DNA from 4 places in the Pseudomonas sp. GW-45 genome. Region 1 is predicted to be linked to each of the others. Evidence: predicted binding sites of a transcription regulator. Region 1 holds the regulator's gene; each other region holds the start of a gene.
The links. The regulator sigma-54, encoded in region 1, starts transcription at its own class of promoters, with help from an activator protein. The targets are predictions, from matches to a motif close to ANTGGCATNNANNTTGCTNT.

Region 1 (4,635 bases):
AAAGAAATGGGCACGGGTCTGTTAGTCACTGAGTTGATGGGGCAGGGCGTTAACGGGGTGACGGGTGATTACTCGCGCGGCGCTGGCGGCTTTTGGGTAGAGAACGGCGAAATACAATATGCGGTCAACGAAGTGACCATCGCCGGCAATCTGCGGGATATGTACGCCAATCTGCGCTGTGTGGGTAACGATCTGGAGCGACGCGGTAACTATCTGACCGGCAGCTGGTTGGTTGATGGTATGACGGTCGGAGGTGCTTAATTGGCCTCTGTAGAGCAGCTTGTAGCTGCTCTACTTCTACTCTCCTTCCCCGAAATAATCGTTGATCAACGCCACTAGCTCATTCATAGCTTGTTGGGCCTGCTCGCCTTCGCAGCTGATGCAGATTTCGCTGCCCTTACTGGCGGCCAGCATCATCACTTGCATGATGCTTTTACCATCCACTTGTACCGCCTCATTTTCGCCAACGCGCACCAAACAGTCATAGCGATTGGCAACGCCGACAAATTTAGCGGCCGCGCGGGCATGCAGGCCCAGTTTGTTGATAATTTCTATGCGCGTAGTCAGCATGTCAGGGCAGATCGCGATGGCGAATCAGCAGATTTGGCGTGCTTGGCGCTAATTCTTTGACCAAGCGTTCGGTGAGGTAGACCGAGCGATGGTGGCCTCCTGTACAGCCAATGGCGATGGTCATATAGCTGCGCTCGCCAGCGGCGTAGCGTGGTAGCCACTTTTTCAGAAACTGGCGGATGTCCTGAAACATTTCTTCGACGTCAGGCTGGCTGTCTAAATATTCGCGTACAGGTTGGTCGCGCCCGGAATAGGGACGTAGGTCAGCGCGCCAGTAAGGGTTGGGTAAACAGCGCACGTCGAAAATCAAATCTGCATCAGCGGGCACGCCACGTTTGAAGCCGAATGACTGAATCAATACCGACGGGGTGCTGCCTTGGCTGCCGAGTAGACGCTGCTTAATCTGATCGCGTAGCTGGTAGAGATTCAGGTGGCTGGTATCAATCTTCAAGGTAGCCAGATCGATGATCGGTTCAAGTATGCGCAGCTCTTGAGCGATAGCTTCTGCAAGGGAGCGCTCGCCGTCAGTCAGCGGGTGCTTGCGACGAGTCTCCGAGAAACGTTTGATAAGCACGTCATCGGTAGCTGCCAGAAACAGAACGTCGCAATTTACGCCGGCTTCGCGTACTTGTTTCAAGAGTTCAGGGAAGCGCTGTAGGTCGCTGGCTAAGTTGCGGGCATCGATACTGATAGCAATCGCCGGCAAGCTCAACTCGGCTTCGCTGGCCTGTCTTGCCAATTCCGGTAGCAGGCCTGCCGGTAGGTTATCAATGCAGTAGAAACCGTTGTCTTCCAAGAGATGCAGTGCGGTACTTTTACCTGACCCTGAGCGGCCACTGACGACGACGAGGCGCATTGGTTTCAGCCTCCATCTCCGGCCGCCATTACTTCATACAGGCTTTGGGCATCAGGTGCTGAGCGCAGTGCTTCGCGCAGGCTAGCCTGATCCAGTTTGCCTGCCAGCATTTTAAGTATCTGCAGGTGCTGGTCGGTTGCTTCCTGTGGGACCAAAAGAACGAAAATAAGGTCCACGGGCTGGCCGTCCAGCGCATCAAAATCGATTTTTCCATCCAGCTGCAGCAGTGCGCCAATTGCCTGGTGGCAATCGCCCAGGCGGCAATGGGGAATCGCAATGCCATTACCAAAACCAGTAGAACCGAGCTTTTCTCGGGCTATAAGGCTTTCATAAATGGCGTCTGGATCAAGGTTGGTGTGCTGAGCAACCAGCTTGCCGATCAATTCCAGCACACGTTTCTTGGATCCCCCCTGAACGCCCGAAAAGGTGCGGTCAGGGGTCAATATATGATCTATTTGCATGAGTATGCGGTGAGGTTCGCGTTAACGGTCATTGGCGCCCTGCAGGCGATCGATGTGTTTTTCTTTGTGCTTGATCAGTTGCCTATCGAGCTTGTCGGTGAGCTGATCAATCGCCGCGTACATGTCGGTACTTTCGGCCAGGGCGACGACTTCACCGCCGGCGACATGCAGGGTGGCTTCAGCTTTCTGTCGGAGTTTTTCTACTTCAAGGGTTACCTGGACGTTGGTGATTTTGTCAAAGTGCCGCTCCAGGCGGGCCATTTTTTCAGTGACGTGATCACGCAGTGCGTCAGTGATATCGAGTTGATGACCGCTAATATTCAATTGCATACGGCTTCTCCTGATTGGCTTGATGTTGCAGGGCAGCATGATGCCGCCCGGTGGTGCCATTGCTTAATTCTTGAAGGCTCAAACCAGCCTCTTGCGCTCGCTCGACGGTGCTATGTTGAGCGATTCGCGGTATTTCGCGATGGTCCGACGGGCCACCTCGATTCCTTGTTCTTCCAGTAAACCAGCGATCTTGCTATCGCTCAATGGTTTCTTTGGGTTTTCTGCTGCAACCAGTTTTTTAATCAGTGCGCGGATCGCCGTAGAGGAGAATTCTCCGCCCTCGCTTGTGCCCACATGGCTAGAAAAAAAGTACTTGAGTTCGAAGATACCACGCGGGGTGTGCATGAATTTCTGGGTGGTAACGCGCGAGATGGTCGACTCGTGCATACCAACGGCTTCAGCGATATCGTGCAGCACTAGAGGTTTCATGGCCTCTTCACCTTGCTCGAGAAAACCGCGCTGATGCTCAACGATCTGGGTAGCAACCTTCATCAGCGTTTCGTTGCGGCTCTGCAGGCTCTTAATAAACCATCGCGCCTCTTGCAGATTATTGCGCAGGTAGGTGTTGTCCTGGCTTGAGTCGGCGCGGCGCACCATGGAGGCATATTGGTTGTTAACTCTTACCTTCGGCACTGACTCCTGGTTTAGTTCAACCAGCCAGCGATTGTTATCCTTGCGCACGATTACATCGGGAATAACGTATTCCGGCTCGCCCGAGGCAATTTCGCCGCCAGGACGTGGATTTAGTGTCTGGATCAATGCAACCACATCGCGCAGTTGATCTTCCTTAAGCTTGCTGCGGCGCATCAGCTGGCTAAAATCCCGACTACCGAGCAGTTCAAGATGATCGCGGACCACCCGTGTTGCTTGTTCCAGCATGGGTGTATCGGCGGGTAATTGGCGAATCTGCAGCAGCAGACATTCGCTCAGATCACGCGCGCCGATGCCGACCGGCTCGAACTGCTGGATACGGTGCAGCACCATTTCCACCTCATCCATCTCCACGTCCATTTCGGGTGGCAGGGAAGCGAGGATGTCGTCCAGTGATTCTTCCAGATAACCGTCGGCGTTGATGCCATCAATCAATGCAATGGCAATTTCGTAATCGGTCTCCGACATAGGAATCAGATTGAGTTGCCATTCCAGGTGACTTTGCAACGTTTCGCCGGTGCCAGTGCGGGAGGTGTAGTCCCAGTCTTCTTCATCCTGGCTGGGCAAGGAGCTGGTTGAGCTTTGGTAAACGTCATCCCACTGTGTGTCGACCGGCAACTCATTAGGGATTTGCTCGTTCCAGTTGCCGTCTTCTTCAGGCTGGCTGTGCTGGTCTATGGCATCAAGAGTAACGGGTTCGGGGACGGTGACAGAGGATGGGTCGCTGTCGCTGTCTTTGCTCTCGGTATCGCTGGCGCTGTAGTCGTCATCGCCTTCGTCGGCCATCTCCAACATTGGATTGGCTTCCAGCGCTTCTTGCACCTCCTGTTGAAGGTCAAGACTGGAAAGCTGTAGCAGTCGGATGGCTTGCTGCAGCTGCGGTGTCATCGTCAGCTGCTGCCCCATCTTGAGGACGAGCGTGGGTTTCATTATTTGGCGAATTACCTTGTGCGCTTGGTCTAACCGTTATCGAGGCAGCTCTGGCTCATGTGGTCTTGTAGCATGCCTGAAACCAGTGTTGTTTTATAGCCGGAAGGCGTGGCCCAGATAGACATCCTTGACCGTTTGATCAGCCAGAACGGTTTCGGCGTCGCCTTCAGCAATGATAGTGCCTTCATTGACGATATAAGCCTTATCACAGATATCCAGCGTCTCGCGCACGTTGTGGTCGGTGATGAGCACACCTATGCCTTTATCTTTGAGGTGTTGGATGATCTGCTTGATGTCGCTGACCGAGATGGGGTCAACGCCGGCGAATGGCTCGTCCAGCAGGATAAAGCTAGGGTCGGTTGCCAGGGCGCGGGCGATTTCGGCCCGACGACGTTCGCCGCCGGACAGGCTCATGCCCAGGTTGTCGCGCAGGTGCTGGATATGAAACTCGCGCATCAGTGATTCCAGCTTGCCTTTGCGTGCCTCGGCATTAAGGTCTTTGCGGGTCTCGAGAATGGCCATGATGTTGTCGGCCACACTCAATTTGCGAAAGATGGACGCTTCCTGCGGTAGGTATCCGATGCCTTCACGAGCGCGCCCATGCATGGGCAGGGCGGTAATGTCAGTGTTGTCGATATGTACTTCGCCCTGATCGGATTTGACTAGACCCACAATCATATAGAAACAGGTGGTCTTGCCAGCACCGTTGGGTCCGAGTAGGCCAACCACTTCGCCGCTGTTGATCGAAATCGAAACATCCTTGACCACTTGGCGCGCTTTATAGGCTTTGGCCAAATTTCGAGCTTGTAATGTGCTCATGGCGCCGTTGACTCGCTC
Region 2 (4,635 bases), 1.3 Mb from region 1:
CAAGCGGCTGCCCGCCAGTACTACGCGGATTTATTCAGCCTGCATTCCCACTTCAACCAGGTCGCCGTTCAAACGCACTGGCCATACCCGTAACCGTTGCTCGGGATATTCAATACAACTGCCATCAGCCAAACGGAAATGCTGTTTGTACAACGGCGAGGCAATGACCAAGTCGCCCTTGAGATGACCCACAATGCCGCGGCCAATCACGTTGGCACCGGATTTTGGATCACGATTCTCTATGGCGAATAACTGCTCGCCGTCGCAGCTCTGTGGCAGATGAAATAGCGCAACCTGGGCGTCATCCAACAAGGCGACAACCCCTGAATTAGCAACCAGGTCTTGTCGGGTGCACAGCGGGCGCCATGCAGCAGCCACGTCATCGTGCTCAACGATTGGGGTACTTAGGGTCATCAGACAACCTCCTCAGCTACGGGAATAAGGTTCAGCTCATGGGCTTGCATAGGGCGACGTTGCTCACGCTCTTTGACGAATTGGATATCCGGATCGCCGCGCTCGTCATTGACAAAGGTACGGAAGCGCTTGAGTTTTTCCGGATCCTTAAGCGCATTGGCCCACTCGCATTCGTAACGATCGACGACTAGCTGCATCTGCGACTCCAGCTCGGCGCCCAGCGCCAGGCTGTCGTCAATGATCACGGCCTTGAGGTAGTCCAGACCGCCCTCGAGGCTTTCGCGCCAGACCGAGGTGCGCTGCAACCGATCAGCGGTGCGCACGTAGAACATCAGGAAGCGATCGATGTAGCGGATGAGGGTTGCGTCATCCAGATCAGTGGCAAACAGCTCAGCGTGGCGCGGGCGCATGCCGCCGTTACCGGCAACGTAGAGATTCCAGCCGTTCTCAGTTGCGATTACACCCACATCCTTGCTCTGCGCCTCGGCGCATTCGCGAGTGCAGCCGGATACCCCAAACTTGATTTTGTGCGGCGAGCGCAGGCCCTTGTAGCGATTCTCAAGCACCAATGCCATGCCAACACTGTCCTGCACGCCGTAGCGGCACCAGGTACTGCCGACACAGGATTTAACGGTACGCAGCGATTTACCGTAGGCGTGACCAGTCTCAAAACCGGCTTCAATTAGCTCACTCCAGATGTCGGGCAACTGGTGTAGTTCGGCGCCGAATAGGTCAATACGCTGGCCTCCGGTAATTTTGGTGTAGAGATCGTATTTCTTAGCCACCGCACCGAGCGCGATCAACTTGTCTGGGGTGATCTCACCACCAGCGATACGTGGCACAACGGAATAGGTGCCGTTGTTCTGCATGTTGGCCATGAAGGTATCGTTGGTGTCCTGCAGCGGCACCAGTGAAGGGTCGGTGATCGGCTGGTTCCAGCACGATGCCAGAACGGAGCCTACCGCCGGTTTGCAAATGTCGCAGCCGGTGTGTCCACGGCCATGCTTGGCCAGCAGCTCTTCAAAGCTAATGATGCCTTCAACCCGCACAATGCCGTACAGCTCCTGGCGGGTATGCGCGAAGTGCTCACACAGACTTTTGTCGACCTCAACGCCGCGGGCACTGAGTTCATGTTCAAACACTTGCTTGAGCAGCGCGCTGCAACCACCGCAACCAGTACCCGCTTTGGTTGCCAGTTTCAGATCACCGAGATCAGTGCAGCCGGTATCTACCTGACAGCAGATCGCTCCTTTGCTGACGTTGTGGCAGGAGCAAATAGTCGCCGTATCCGGCAAGGCATCAGCACCCAGTGCAGGAGCACCCTCGCCTGCTGGCAGAATCAGGCTGGCCGGATCTGCTGGCAGCTTGATACCGTTCTGCGCATATTGCAGCAAGGTGTCGTAGTAGCTGTTATCGCCCACCAACACCGCGCCTATCACCTGACTGCCATCCGGAGAGACCACAAGACGGCGATAGCTGGAGTTGACCTCGTCGTTAAACCGGTAACTCTTTGCACCAGGCGTTGCAGCGTGAGCGTCACCGATGGAGCCCACATCAACACCCAGCAGTTTCAGCTTGGTAGACATGTCGGCGCCGATAAAGCTTTCATGCTGCTTGCCTACCAGCAGCGCCGCCAGGTTGCGCGCCATGGTGTAGCCCGGTGCGACCAAGCCAAAGATGCTGCCGTTCCAGGAAGCACACTCGCCGATGGCGTAAATGTCGGGGTCGTTGGTGCGGTAGTCACTATCGATTACCACGCCACCGCGTTCAGCGATATCCAGGCCGGCGCTACGGCCCAATGCGTCCTGCGGGCGGATGCCAGCGGAGAATACGATTAGATCAGTTTCCAGCGACTCACCATCACTGAAGTTCATGCGATAGGCGTATTCTTCGCCAGCGACAATTTCACTGGTTGCGCGGTTGAGATGCACACGTACGCCGAGTTCTTCGATACGCGCTTTCAATGCCGCACCACCGTCTGGGTCAAGTTGCACCGGCATCAGCCGCGGAGCGAACTCGACCACATGGGCTTCAAGACCCAGCGACTTGAGTGCGTTGGCTGCTTCCAGGCCAAGCAGGCCACCACCGACCACAACACCACGACGACCGCCGTTGGCAGCAGCGCGAATGTCATCTAGATCATCCAGTGTGCGATAAACCAGCTTTGAATTACCTTCAGCGCCAGCAATCGGCGGTACAAAAGGATATGAGCCAGTCGCCAGCACCAGGCGGTCGTAGGGCTGGCGGCCCTCGCTAGTAACCACCTCTTTGCGCTCGCGGTCGATCTCCAGTACTGCCACGCCTAGGTGCATGTGCACCCCATGCTGTGTATAAAAATCGGCTTCGCACATGGCCAATGACTCGGCATCACGACCACCGAAATACTCCGAGAGGTGTACGCGATCGTAAGCGCGCTGAAGCTCCTCACCGAACACGTGCACTTGATATTGGGCAAGCGCACCTTGCTCGGTCAGTTGCTCGACACAATGATGACCGACCATCCCGTTACCAATGATGACCAGTGTTTCGTTCTTGATCGGGGTCACTTTCGAGTTCATCGCCTTTCCTCAGTCGAAGCCGCAGCCGGCACGGGCCGGCAAAAAAACAAAAAAAAAGCGCCTGGAGTCCTCTTCGGGACTCCAGGCGCCGTTGCCTGGTACTACTCAAATTGTGTTGTGGGCGCTAGCCTGAGCTTCGTTGCTCGGATCACCCGCTTCCCAGCCTTGCGGCAGATGGTCGACGATGACCACCGGAAGTTTAGGCTGCAAAAAACAGCCACTGAGCAGACAAAAGCAATTGGCGTGCCAAAGTTATACGAAGAAGGATTGAGGAGCAGATGACGGATTATTTAAATAAAATTAAATCAATTAATACATCACGCTACAGAGGAAACTTAATATTATTTATATACGAAAATTTAATGCCAACTAGGCCGTGATAAGCCAAAGCAGAATGAACCAGAAGAGTGCGGAATTGAGAGAAAACACCGTTTTGGTGCAAGGCCTCAGGCTTTACCCACGCGTTCGCGGGACGAGCCAGAAGCCACGACGAGCCGCTCGAGCAGCATGTCCACCAGCAGTAATTGAGCGCTGATCGCCCGCGTAGCAACCTGAAAGAACTCCACTGAATGCACTGCCGGAGACGGCTGGCGGTCCAGTAGTGTGCGAATGCGCTCGAGCAAGAGGTCCAGCGCATCCTCCGCGTCACGCACCGGCTGGCTGACCAGAATACGTAAATCCGGATCCGAGATCAGCCGCGCCAGAGCAGCATACGACTGCTCATTGATCTGCTTATTCAATACTTGCAATTGGTTACGCCAAATCGGCAGGTTTTGGCGATTGGCTGCGATACCGGTGCCGACAGCGCGGCTTTGACCCAGCAGCTCAATACTCTGCAGCAACTCAAACCACAACCCTTCCGCCTGCGGCGCCAAGCGCCCCAGACAGACTAAATCAAATCGGTTGGCCAAGGCTTCAATGGTCTGCAAAAGACAAGCAATCATATCGTTGTGCAGTGTCAGCAAGTGCTCGGCACTTTCGTGTTCGAAGCCACTTTCAATCTTTTGCCAGATATCCCGCGCTTGATGCCAACTGTCATACCAATACAGCGATGCCTCGTATTGGCCGATCGTCTTCAGTAACTGCAGCAGTTGCTGATGCACCGACCAGCGCCGAGGTTCCAGTGAATGCTCGCCAGACATCGCGCCGAAGGAAAGCCCACGGTGACGTTGCACCTGTTCCAGCAACTGACGCAGTAGTTGAATCTGCGTAATCGCCTGCTGTCGTTGCTCACGCGCGGCGCGCTTGCGCACCCGGCGCAAGCGAAACAAACCAATGGCAGAAAGCACTATTATAGAAATGCACAGCGTCCATATCATGCCAACACTTCCCTGAAGGCCCCGATCAGGCAGTTGAAAAAACACTCACGTTGCCGATACCGCGCTAAAAAGCGCACTACAGCAGGCGAACTGCGCTTTTTATGTTGCCCGCCTGGCCTATTTTCTCAGTAACCCGGAGGTTCTTCTAAGCTACTTTTTGCAGAGTAGCTCGATCCGATATCCGTCGGGATCTTCAACAAAGGCCAGCACACTCTGCCCGTGCTTCATCGGACCCGGCTCGCGCACCACCTTGCCGCCTGCCGATTTAATCTGCTCACAGGCTTTGTACACATCCAGTACTTCGATGGCGATATGACCATAGCCGCTGCCCAGATCGTACTCGT
Region 3 (4,635 bases), 380 kb from region 1:
CAGCCGCCCGGATACCACTCAAACCGATATTAAAACCCATGGTATTTCTCCTTACTCAGTCAGTGTCGGACGACTGTTATTTAATCGAGTAAACATTGGATAGACTGATACTGCCCAGCCCAGCCACGTTAAGCAGCAGCTCACCGTTCTCACCGGCACCCAGCGAAACACTGTCTACATTGGCTGGCAACAGCGTTGCCAACTGCTTGGTGGTGCCATCAATCGATGCATTAGCTTCGAAGGTATAAGCGCCGGGCGGCAAGATGTTGCCGCTGGAGTCCTGCCCATCCCAGGTAAAGTCATGCATACCCGCTTCGAGGCTTCCCATATTGATGGTGTCCACCAGGCTGCCGGAGCTGTCGAGCACCTTGATGGATACCGCGCCACTGTCACTTGGCAAGGCAAACTGCCCTTCCAGGCCGTTAGCGGTATCCACAATGGCCTTGTCCGAAGGCACTACCACTGTGCGGCCGACCATAGAAGATGCCTGCAGCGCTTGCGATGACTGATAACCGCTGAGCAGCGCTTCCATTGAGGTGTTCATATTCTCGATACCCTCAACCGTACTGAACTGCGCTAGCTGGGCGATAAATTCACCGTTCTCTTGGGGCGACAGCGGATCTTGATTGTTCATCTGCGCGACCAACAGCTCGAGGAACTGATCTTTGCCCAGATCATCACCCGTGGCGAAACGGTCTGATTTGATCTCGTACTGATCCAATACACTGTTGCCCACTGCCACATTATTGCTGACACTCATGATCTATAAATCTCCGTTCACTGACCCAGAGTAAGGACGCGTTGCAACATGGTCTTGGCGGTATTCATGACTTCTACGTTGGTCTGGTAAGACCGTGACGCAGCCATCATGTTGGCCATCTCTTCCACCACATTAACGTTGGGATAAAACACATAACCTTCTTCGTTCGCCATCGGATGATCCGGCTCGTAGCGCGGCTCCAACTCAGCGGCCGACTCAACAATTCCCAGCACCTGCACACCTGCACCCGCCTGCTGCTCATCACTGAATAGGGATGCACCAGTCGCTTGCTCGGCATTAAAAATAGTGGCGAAAACCGGGTTGCGCGCGCGATAGGTATCGCCGGTGCTACTGGAAACGGTCTCGGCATTGGCAATGTTGCTGGCGACCGTGTTCAAACGCAGCGACTGCGCGCTCATCCCGGATCCGGCAATATCAAATACTTTATCGAGTGACATAAATTACTCTCCTCGCAGGGCAGTCATCAGCCCTTTGAATTTGCTATTGAGGAAGGTAAAGCTGGCCTGAAAGTCGATCGCGTTTTCGGCGTAGGCGGCCTTCTCTGCTTCAGGATCTACAGTGTTGCCATCGAGCGAGGGCTGCAGCGGAGTGCGAAATCTCAGGCCGGCCACTTGATCGATAAGGCTTTCAGCGGCGATGTGCCCGTCATTGGTCTGCGCGACGCTAACCGCCTGGCTATTGCCCGGCTGCTGCGCCGCTAGCACCGCACTGAAATCCAGATCGCGCGCTTTATAGTTGGGGGTTTCCGCATTGGCGAGATTATTGGCCAGCACCTCAGCCCGCTGAGAGCGGAACTTAAGCGCTTGTTCATGCACACCAAGTGCGTTTTCGAAACTCAAACTCATGGCAACCTTCCTCGCTCTGGCACAGAGCCAAAAGACTTCTATGCCAACAACAAAGCAAAGTGCATGCCAATAAATAATATGTATTTAAATCAAGTAGCTAAGCAATTAAGAGTCAAAAAAGCGGCAATTCATTACCGGCAGGCGGCAATGCCAAAGACGGTAATCGAGGGAAAGCGGCAAAGATTTTGCCGCGCAACAAGCGGCGGCAAAATCTCGGGAGAAGCGGAAAAATCAACGTGCCTGGTACACAATACCGGGATTGCATTGCACCATTTGATACAGCTCAGGCAACCCATTCAAGGCCTCTGACGCGCCCAGCATCAAGTATCCGCCGGGTTTGAGCGTGGCGTGAATGCGCCGCAATATGTCTTTTTTAACGTCCGCAGAAAAATAGATCAGTACATTACGGCAGAACACAATGTCGAACTTGCCAAGAATCGAGTAACTATCAAGCAGGTTGATCGCACGAAATTCGACGCGATTGCGCACCGCCTGCTTGAGCGCCCAGCGACCTGGTGTCAAAGGATCAAAGTAACGCGTCAGGCGCTCCTGCGACAAACCCCGAGCCACGGAGAGGCTGTCGTACTCTGCACTTTTGGCTGCATTTAGAATGCCACCGGATAGGTCCGTGGCAACGATCTGCGCGCCGCCGCGCAACTGACCGAGGTTGCTGCGTTCAAACTCATCGATCGACATACTCAGTGAGTATGGCTCTTGACCTGACGAGCAAGCAGCAGACCAGATCCGCAGGCGCTGCCCTGGGCTACCTTTAATAAACTCCGGAATGAGCTTTTTCTTGAGCACTTCAAACGGGTAAACATCCCGAAACCAGAGCGTTTCATTGGTTGTCATTGCATCGATAACCAGCTCGCGAAGACCGCCGCGCGGCTGGGCTTGAATACGCTTGACCAATTCACCCAAACTGCCAATTTTCTCCTGCTCGAGCAACCGATTGAGGCGGCTTGATACCAGATACTGTTTATTGTCACCCAGCACAATGCCGCAGGCTTTTTCCAAAAAATCACGAAATGCCAGAAAGTCCTGATTAGCCAAAGTCACACGCGCCGCCTTGCGTTGTTTGAGTTCAGTATAAAATTCCGCGCCATCGTTTATTCAGCCTACTCGCGCGTAGCGTGCAAGCGATCAATAACGCGCTGAGCAAGGTCATCCGGCTTGAACTTGGCAAGAAAGTCATCAGCGCCTACCTTCTTGACCATTGCCTGATTGAACACACCCGACAATGAGGTGTGCAGCATCACATGCAAGTTCTTCAGTCGCGGATCATTGCGGATTTCGGCGGTCAGCGTGTAGCCGTCCATTTCCGGCATCTCGATATCCGACACAATCATCAACAGGCTCTTGCTTACATCCTCACCCAAATCAGCCTGGGCCCTAAGCCAGTCGAGAGCCTGTCTACCATCGTTAAGCGTGATGACTTCCACGCCTACTTCCTGCAGGCAGCGCGAGACTTGCTTGCGCGCGATTGAGGAGTCATCAACTATGAGCACCTTGCGGGTAAGCGCCTCAGCCTGTGTCTCTTTGTTGATCACGCCTTCGGAAATTTTCTCGTTGGTCGGCACCACTTCAGCAAGCACTTTCTCCACGTCGATAATTTCAACCATCTGGTTATCGACCCGCGTCACTGCGGTGAGATAATGATCGCGGCCGGTGCCCTTTGGCGGTGGATGAATCTCGGACCAATTCATGTTGACGATGCGCTCAACCGAACGCACCAGAAAACCCTGCACCTTGTAGTTGTACTCGGTGATAATCACAAAGGCGGTGTCTAGATTATCCAGCCCAGGACCACCAGTAGCACGGTTCAGATCAAGGATCGGCAGCGTACCACCGCGGATGTGCGCGACTCCGCGTACGACCGGATGCAGCTTGGGCATCATCGTCAGGCGCGGGCATTGCAACACCTCTTTCACCTTGAATACGTTGATGCCATATAGCTGGTTGCCTGCCAGCCTGAACAGCAGCAGTTCCAACCGATTCTGACCAACCAGCTGAGTACGCTGATTGACTGAATCCATTACACCAGCCATGGGCAGCTCCTTATTTGTATTGAGCTCAATACGGCATGTTTCCTGCAGGATTGGCGTTAAGGCTATCCAACCGACAGTAAAATGACACGCACCGACCATTTGTTATGAAGGTAATTGTATGCGTTTTATCACCGGGTGCGCGGCATTGGCGATCTTTTTTTCAACGCCACTGCTCGCTAACCCGCTCATTGATCAGCTTATCGGCGCGACCAACCAGTTTCTTGAGCAAGAAGTCCAAGAACACATCGCACGCAATGGTCAACCGGCGCGCTACGAAATCAAGCTGAACCGGCTCGATGCTCGACTACGCCTGCCGATCTGCCCAGAAGATAAGCTCAGTGCAGAACTCGAGAGCCCCAACATTCCGGTTGGCCGGGTCACGGTACGACTCACCTGCAATAGCAGCTCGCCTTGGCGCTTGTTCGTTCCGGGCCAAGTCAGCCTGTATGAGCAAGTCGTCGTCAGCGCTCGACCTTTAGCACGCAATACCATTCTCAACGCCGACGATCTGACATTGCAGGAGCGCGATACAGGCTTGCTACGCGACAAGTACCTGGTCGATCCACAACAGGCAATTGGCATGCGACTCACCCGTCCGGTTTCGCCCGACAGCATTATCACCTTTGCGGTCATTGAGCAGAACGAGATTGTGCGCCGGGGCGACAAAGTGGTCATCCGCGCAAGCAACGGCAATGTCTCCGTGGTGATGCCTGGCGAAGCCATGGAAAGCGGCGCTCTGGGCGCACAGATTAAAGTGCGCAACACTCGCTCCAATCGCGAGATAACGGCCCGCGTTAGCGGCGCCGGCCAAGTCAGAGTGGAGATGTGATGAATGGCGAATTATCGGATATACTGCCGACAGAAACCGAGCACGCCATACTGTGATGCTCTTCACACTTATTTTCCCTAAAGTTTTCAGCCACGCGGCCGTTAAAGCGGTTAGAGAAGATTTTACAGTTTG
Region 4 (4,635 bases), 1.8 Mb from region 1:
AAAGTAGGAATGCGGTGCGATAGGTGCGCCAGTACCAGGCGCCAAGCTTGGCGGACGTCAGTCACGTCAGCGACCTGACTCAGTAGATTCTGGCAGATTTCTGCCGGCAAACCGATCTGTGTCAGCCGGCGCCACAAGCCAGCCTGTTTAGGCTGACGCTGGTTGAGTTGGCCCCAAGCCATACCGCCCAACTGCGACTCCAACATCTCACGCAACCCTGCCAGCTCGGCGCGCATAGCACTAAGCCCAGTACTTTCAGCCGCATCAGCGACAGGAGCTGCAGCACTCACCTTGCGCTGCACCGGCGGCTCTTCGCTTGGCTCTTGCACCAGACGATCAAGCAGGTCGCGCGCAACCGGCGAGCCTTGCTCGGCCGCCGCGCGCATGCTGTCCCCGAATAATTGACGGTTAACGGTTGGCTGATTACGCGAAACCATTTGGCCCACCTCAAGCTCGGCGCGGGCGGCAACAATGCGCTCTTGGGTCTTTTTCAGTTCCTGATCCAGCCCTGGCGTCGGCGGCGTGATGCGCGGCGCAACATAGTCCAGCGCTGCGGTCAGCTCTACCCCACCAGCCACACGGCGGTTAGCGATAATCGAGGCGTCAGCGCCCAGCTCATCACGCACCAGTTTCATCGCTTGGCGCATATCGGCGGCAAAGAAACGTTTGACTTTCATGGCTGACCTCATCAGTTACCGGTGCCCCGCGCATCGCGCCAGGCTGCGTTTAATCTGCGTTCTTGAGCCTTGGCTCAGTTCTGTCCGACCGTGGCGACTATGGTCACCTGCTTGCTGTCCGGAATTTCCTGGTAGGACAACACATGAGCTCCGGGGGCGGCGTAGCGGACAAACTTGGCCATCATCATCCGAATCGGCCCAGCCACCAGCAGGATCGCTGGCTTGCCCTGTACTTCCTGACGCTGCACCGCTTCTGACAACGAGCGTTGCAGTTTTTCTGCCATCCCGGGCTCCAGCAACATGCCATCATCGACACCCTGCCCAGCCTTCTGAAGACTCTGTAGCAACATCTGTTCCAACCTTGGCTCCAGAGTGATCACAGGCAGCTCGGAGTCAAGCCCCACAATGCTTTGCACGATCGAGCGCGACAGCGCAACGCGCACTGCCCCAATCACAGCGCCAGTATCTTGACTCTTGCCCGAGCTGTTAGCGATAGACTCAGCGATGGTCCGAATGTCGCGCACCGGCACCTGCTCCTGCAGCAGGCCCTGCAACACTTTGAGCAGATTGGAGACTGAAATAAGCCCTGGCACTAGCTCCTCAGCCAGCTTTGGCGAAGCCTTGGCCAGCACTTGCAGCAGCTGCTGCACTTCCTCATGGCCAATCAGCTCATGTGCGTGCTTGTGCAGAATTTGGTTGATGTGGGTGGCCACCACGGTGCTGGCGTCGACTACCGTGTAACCAAGCGACTGAGCCTGGTCTTTCTGCATCGGCTCGATCCATACCGCATCCAACCCAAAGGCAGGATCTTTACCCGCCAAGCCTTTGATTTCGCCAAATACCTGGCCTGGGTTGATTGCCAGCTCACGGTCTGGGTAAACCTCAGCTTCAGCTACGCCAACACCCATCAGCGTCAATCTATAGGCATTGGGTGCCAGATCGAGGTTGTCGCGGATGTGTACCGAGGGCATCAAAAAGCCCAAGTCCTGTGACAGTTTTTTACGCACGCCCTTAATCCGCGCCAGCAACTGCCCACCCTGGTTCCGGTCGACCAGCGGAATCAAACGGTAACCTACCTCCAACCCCACCATGTCGACCGGGGTGACGTCATCCCAGCCCAGCTCACGGGTTTCTGGCGACTGCACCGCTGGCGGCAGCGCCTGCTTGCGCTCAACCTCAGCGTCCTCTTCAACCTTGACCTGCTGTCGTTTGGCAATCACGTAGGCGCCACCGGCTGCCAGCGCACCCAAACCAATAAAGGAAAAGTGTGGCATGCCGGGAATCAGGCCCATGATGATCATGATCGCCGCGGCAATAGCCAGCGCCTTGGGCGAGGTGAACATCTGACGCTGCACCTGCGCGCCCATGTCTTCAGAGGTGGAGACCCGCGTCACCATAATGGCGGCAGCGGTAGACAGCAGCAGCGACGGAATTTGCGCCACCAAACCGTCACCAATGGTCAACAGCACGTAGATTTTGCCGGCTTCTGCGAATGGCAGGCCGTGCTGCGCCATACCGATGGCTAAACCACCAATCACGTTGATGAACAGAATCAGCAGACCGGCAACCGCGTCACCGCGTACGAACTTACTGGCACCGTCCATGGAGCCGTAGAAATCCGCTTCCTGCGACACCTCCATCCGCCGGGTCTTGGCCTGTTCCTGATCAATCAGACCCGAATTCAAATCGGCGTCGATTGCCATCTGTTTGCCAGGCATAGCATCCAGGGTGAAGCGAGCGCTCACTTCTGAGATACGCCCAGCACCCTTGGTAACTACCACAAAGTTGATAATCATCAGGATGGCGAACACCACCAGACCCACAACATAGTTACCGCCGATCACCACTTCACCGAAGGCCTGAATAACCTTACCCGCCGCGTCACCACCCTCATGACCATAGAGCAGCACCACTCGCGTAGACGCTACGTTGAGCGCCAAGCGCAGTAAGGTGGCGACCAGCAATATGGTGGGGAACACGGCGAAATCAAGCGGGCGCAAGGCGTAAGCGCCGACCAACAGCACCACCAAAGCCAGTGCAATATTGAAGGTAAAGAGCACGTCGAGTATGAAAGGTGGCACCGGCAACATCATCATGCCGAGCATCACCAGCAATAGAATAGGCACACCCAGACTGCCGTGGCGTAAGCCGGCTAGATTGGTCCGCATGTTACCCATCATTTGTGTGCGATCGACAGCCATTGCCCAGAGCTTCCCCAATCAATAATTTGACGCTATATGCGTGCTAACAGAGCCTACGCAAGAAGCGTTCCAGTTTAACGAAGGGAACGTCGACCGAGATAATGTCGAAGTGCCATACACCAAACCTGAAAACCAGTGCTATGCTTTGCTGGTGCTGTCACTCTGATACACTGCGCTAACAACAACGGCAACGGATGGCCCAGCTTTGAATGAGGCCATTGAGTAACCGGCAAACCTGCGTAAAGGCCTCGGAATCAGTTAACCGCGCAGTTTTTCCGGTCGAGACTCTGATAGACCGAAGCGCACTGAAAGACACTGCGAATAGCTAACAAGCGCTGTTATTTTCACGCATTTTCAATAGCCATACTCAGTGGTTCCTGGCCATCACAGAGAGAATTCATGCGCGTACTTGTTGTTTTGCTGCTCATCGTTACCGCGGCCCTGACTGGCTGCGAGACCCTATCTCAGCCTGACAGTCTGTTGGCACGCTCTAGCGAAGTATTAAAAAATCAGCGCCAGCGCCTGGCCGACCTCGCCGCCAGTTTAACGAGCGATCCCAAGGAGCAGGAACGCCACGCTGAGGTGCAAGCGCTGTTTGATCAAGAATATATAGACCCACTCACTGTCTACTTGCAGCGGCACGGCGAAGACTCGGACTACGCTCCCTATGCAGAGTTGGTCCGTGCCGAACGCAGCGAACGTTGCGGCGTGGTTGCCGCCCGTTATGCTCCACAGGATCCCAACGCTGCAACGCTACAACGCCTTAAGCGCGGCTATGTATTCTCTTGTCCTGCGGTGATTGATGCCTTCGCCCAACGGGTGAGCGCGGCGCAGTCGGCGGTTGCTACTCAAACTAACGCCACACCCGTTACGCCAACCGCCAAAGCCAACACGCCCGTCAGCCAACGCGCTGCCAGCAGCAATAACGCAAAAGATTGCTACCTGTTGTTTAGCATTAAAAACTTTCAGCAAGCTCAACCTTCCTGCTCTGCCGCTGCCGCGAAGGGCGATGGCAAAGCCCAGCATCACCTTGCGGTGATTGCACAAACAGACGGAGATCAGGCTGAGGCGCTGCGCTGGGCACGCGAGTCGGCTGGCCAGGGCGACGCCAACGGTCAGCTGTTACTGGCTCAACTACTCGCCGCACAAGATCAACAAGAAGAAGCCGCTACCTGGCTGAAGGCAGCAAGTGATCAGGACCAGCGCGAGGCCAACTTTTTACTGGCCCAGGCTTACCAGCAAGGCACGGGGCTCGCCAGGAACTTTCCGCAATCGCAGGTCCACCTGCATCGCGCCGCCAGCGCCGGTTATGTGCCCGCTATTTTGCAGCTGGCCAACCAGCAAAAAGGTTCAGCTAGCGCTCGTCATTGGCTGCGAGAGGCAGCAAAAAAGAACTCGGCCACCGCCCAATATGAGCTAGGCATGGATTATCTGCAGGGCACCAGTGGCGATACCGACCTGATAGAGGCTTACGTCTGGCTGAGCTTGGCGTTGGTTAACGGCGAAAAACGCGGCAAACGGCATGTAGAACAGCTATCGTCCCAACTCAGTCCGGAAGAGTTGACTCAGGCCCAAGGCCGCGTCCATTCTGGGCTTAACGGACTCTAGCCAAGGAATGCCCATGCTCCCGGTCAAGCCAGCAATCATGTTTCTGCTCAGCCTGCTGGTGTGCATCTTCATGTTTGGTACTTGGCTGATGTCCAGCTTGAATCTGGAGTACGCGCAAAATGCCATGGCTGAGTTGCGGCAGCGACAAA

Region 2: a site for sigma-54 is predicted at 3,204-3,223, ahead of nirB (nitrite reductase large subunit NirB). Genes of this name have one in related genera too.
Region 3: a site for sigma-54 is predicted at 1,678-1,697, ahead of flgB (flagellar basal body rod protein FlgB). Genes of this name have one in related genera too.
Region 4: a site for sigma-54 is predicted at 2,933-2,952, ahead of flhA (flagellar biosynthesis protein FlhA). Genes of this name have one in related genera too.

The regions. Positions count from the first base shown of each region.
Region 1 is NZ_CM167674.1:2,765,999-2,770,633, reverse strand. Features, by position in the region: gene pmbA (metalloprotease PmbA) at 1-261, shown strand, start outside; gene AC1XYH_RS12805 (HPr family phosphocarrier protein) at 298-570, opposite strand; gene rapZ (RNase adapter RapZ) at 572-1,426, opposite strand; gene ptsN (PTS IIA-like nitrogen regulatory protein PtsN) at 1,432-1,887, opposite strand; gene hpf (ribosome hibernation-promoting factor, HPF/YfiA family) at 1,909-2,217, opposite strand; gene AC1XYH_RS12785 (RNA polymerase factor sigma-54) at 2,296-3,798, opposite strand; gene lptB (LPS export ABC transporter ATP-binding protein) at 3,892-4,617, opposite strand; gene lptA (lipopolysaccharide transport periplasmic protein LptA) at 4,614-4,635, opposite strand, start outside.
Region 2 is NZ_CM167674.1:1,462,128-1,466,762, reverse strand. Features, by position in the region: gene nirD (nitrite reductase small subunit NirD) at 31-414, opposite strand; gene nirB (nitrite reductase large subunit NirB) at 414-2,972, opposite strand; gene AC1XYH_RS06580 (hypothetical protein) at 3,419-4,291, opposite strand; gene gloA (lactoylglutathione lyase) at 4,442-4,635, opposite strand, start outside.
Region 3 is NZ_CM167674.1:2,382,672-2,387,306, forward strand. Features, by position in the region: gene AC1XYH_RS10795 (flagellar hook protein FlgE) at 1-40, opposite strand, end outside; gene flgD (flagellar hook assembly protein FlgD) at 77-760, opposite strand; gene flgC (flagellar basal body rod protein FlgC) at 778-1,218, opposite strand; gene flgB (flagellar basal body rod protein FlgB) at 1,222-1,626, opposite strand; gene AC1XYH_RS10815 (CheR family methyltransferase) at 1,858-2,685, opposite strand; gene AC1XYH_RS10820 (chemotaxis protein CheV) at 2,745-3,674, opposite strand; gene flgA (flagellar basal body P-ring formation chaperone FlgA) at 3,793-4,503, shown strand.
Region 4 is NZ_CM167674.1:946,282-950,916, reverse strand. Features, by position in the region: gene flhF (flagellar biosynthesis GTPase FlhF) at 1-677, opposite strand, end outside; gene flhA (flagellar biosynthesis protein FlhA) at 752-2,878, opposite strand; gene AC1XYH_RS04290 (tetratricopeptide repeat protein) at 3,278-4,486, shown strand; gene AC1XYH_RS04285 (EAL domain-containing protein) at 4,500-4,635, shown strand, end outside.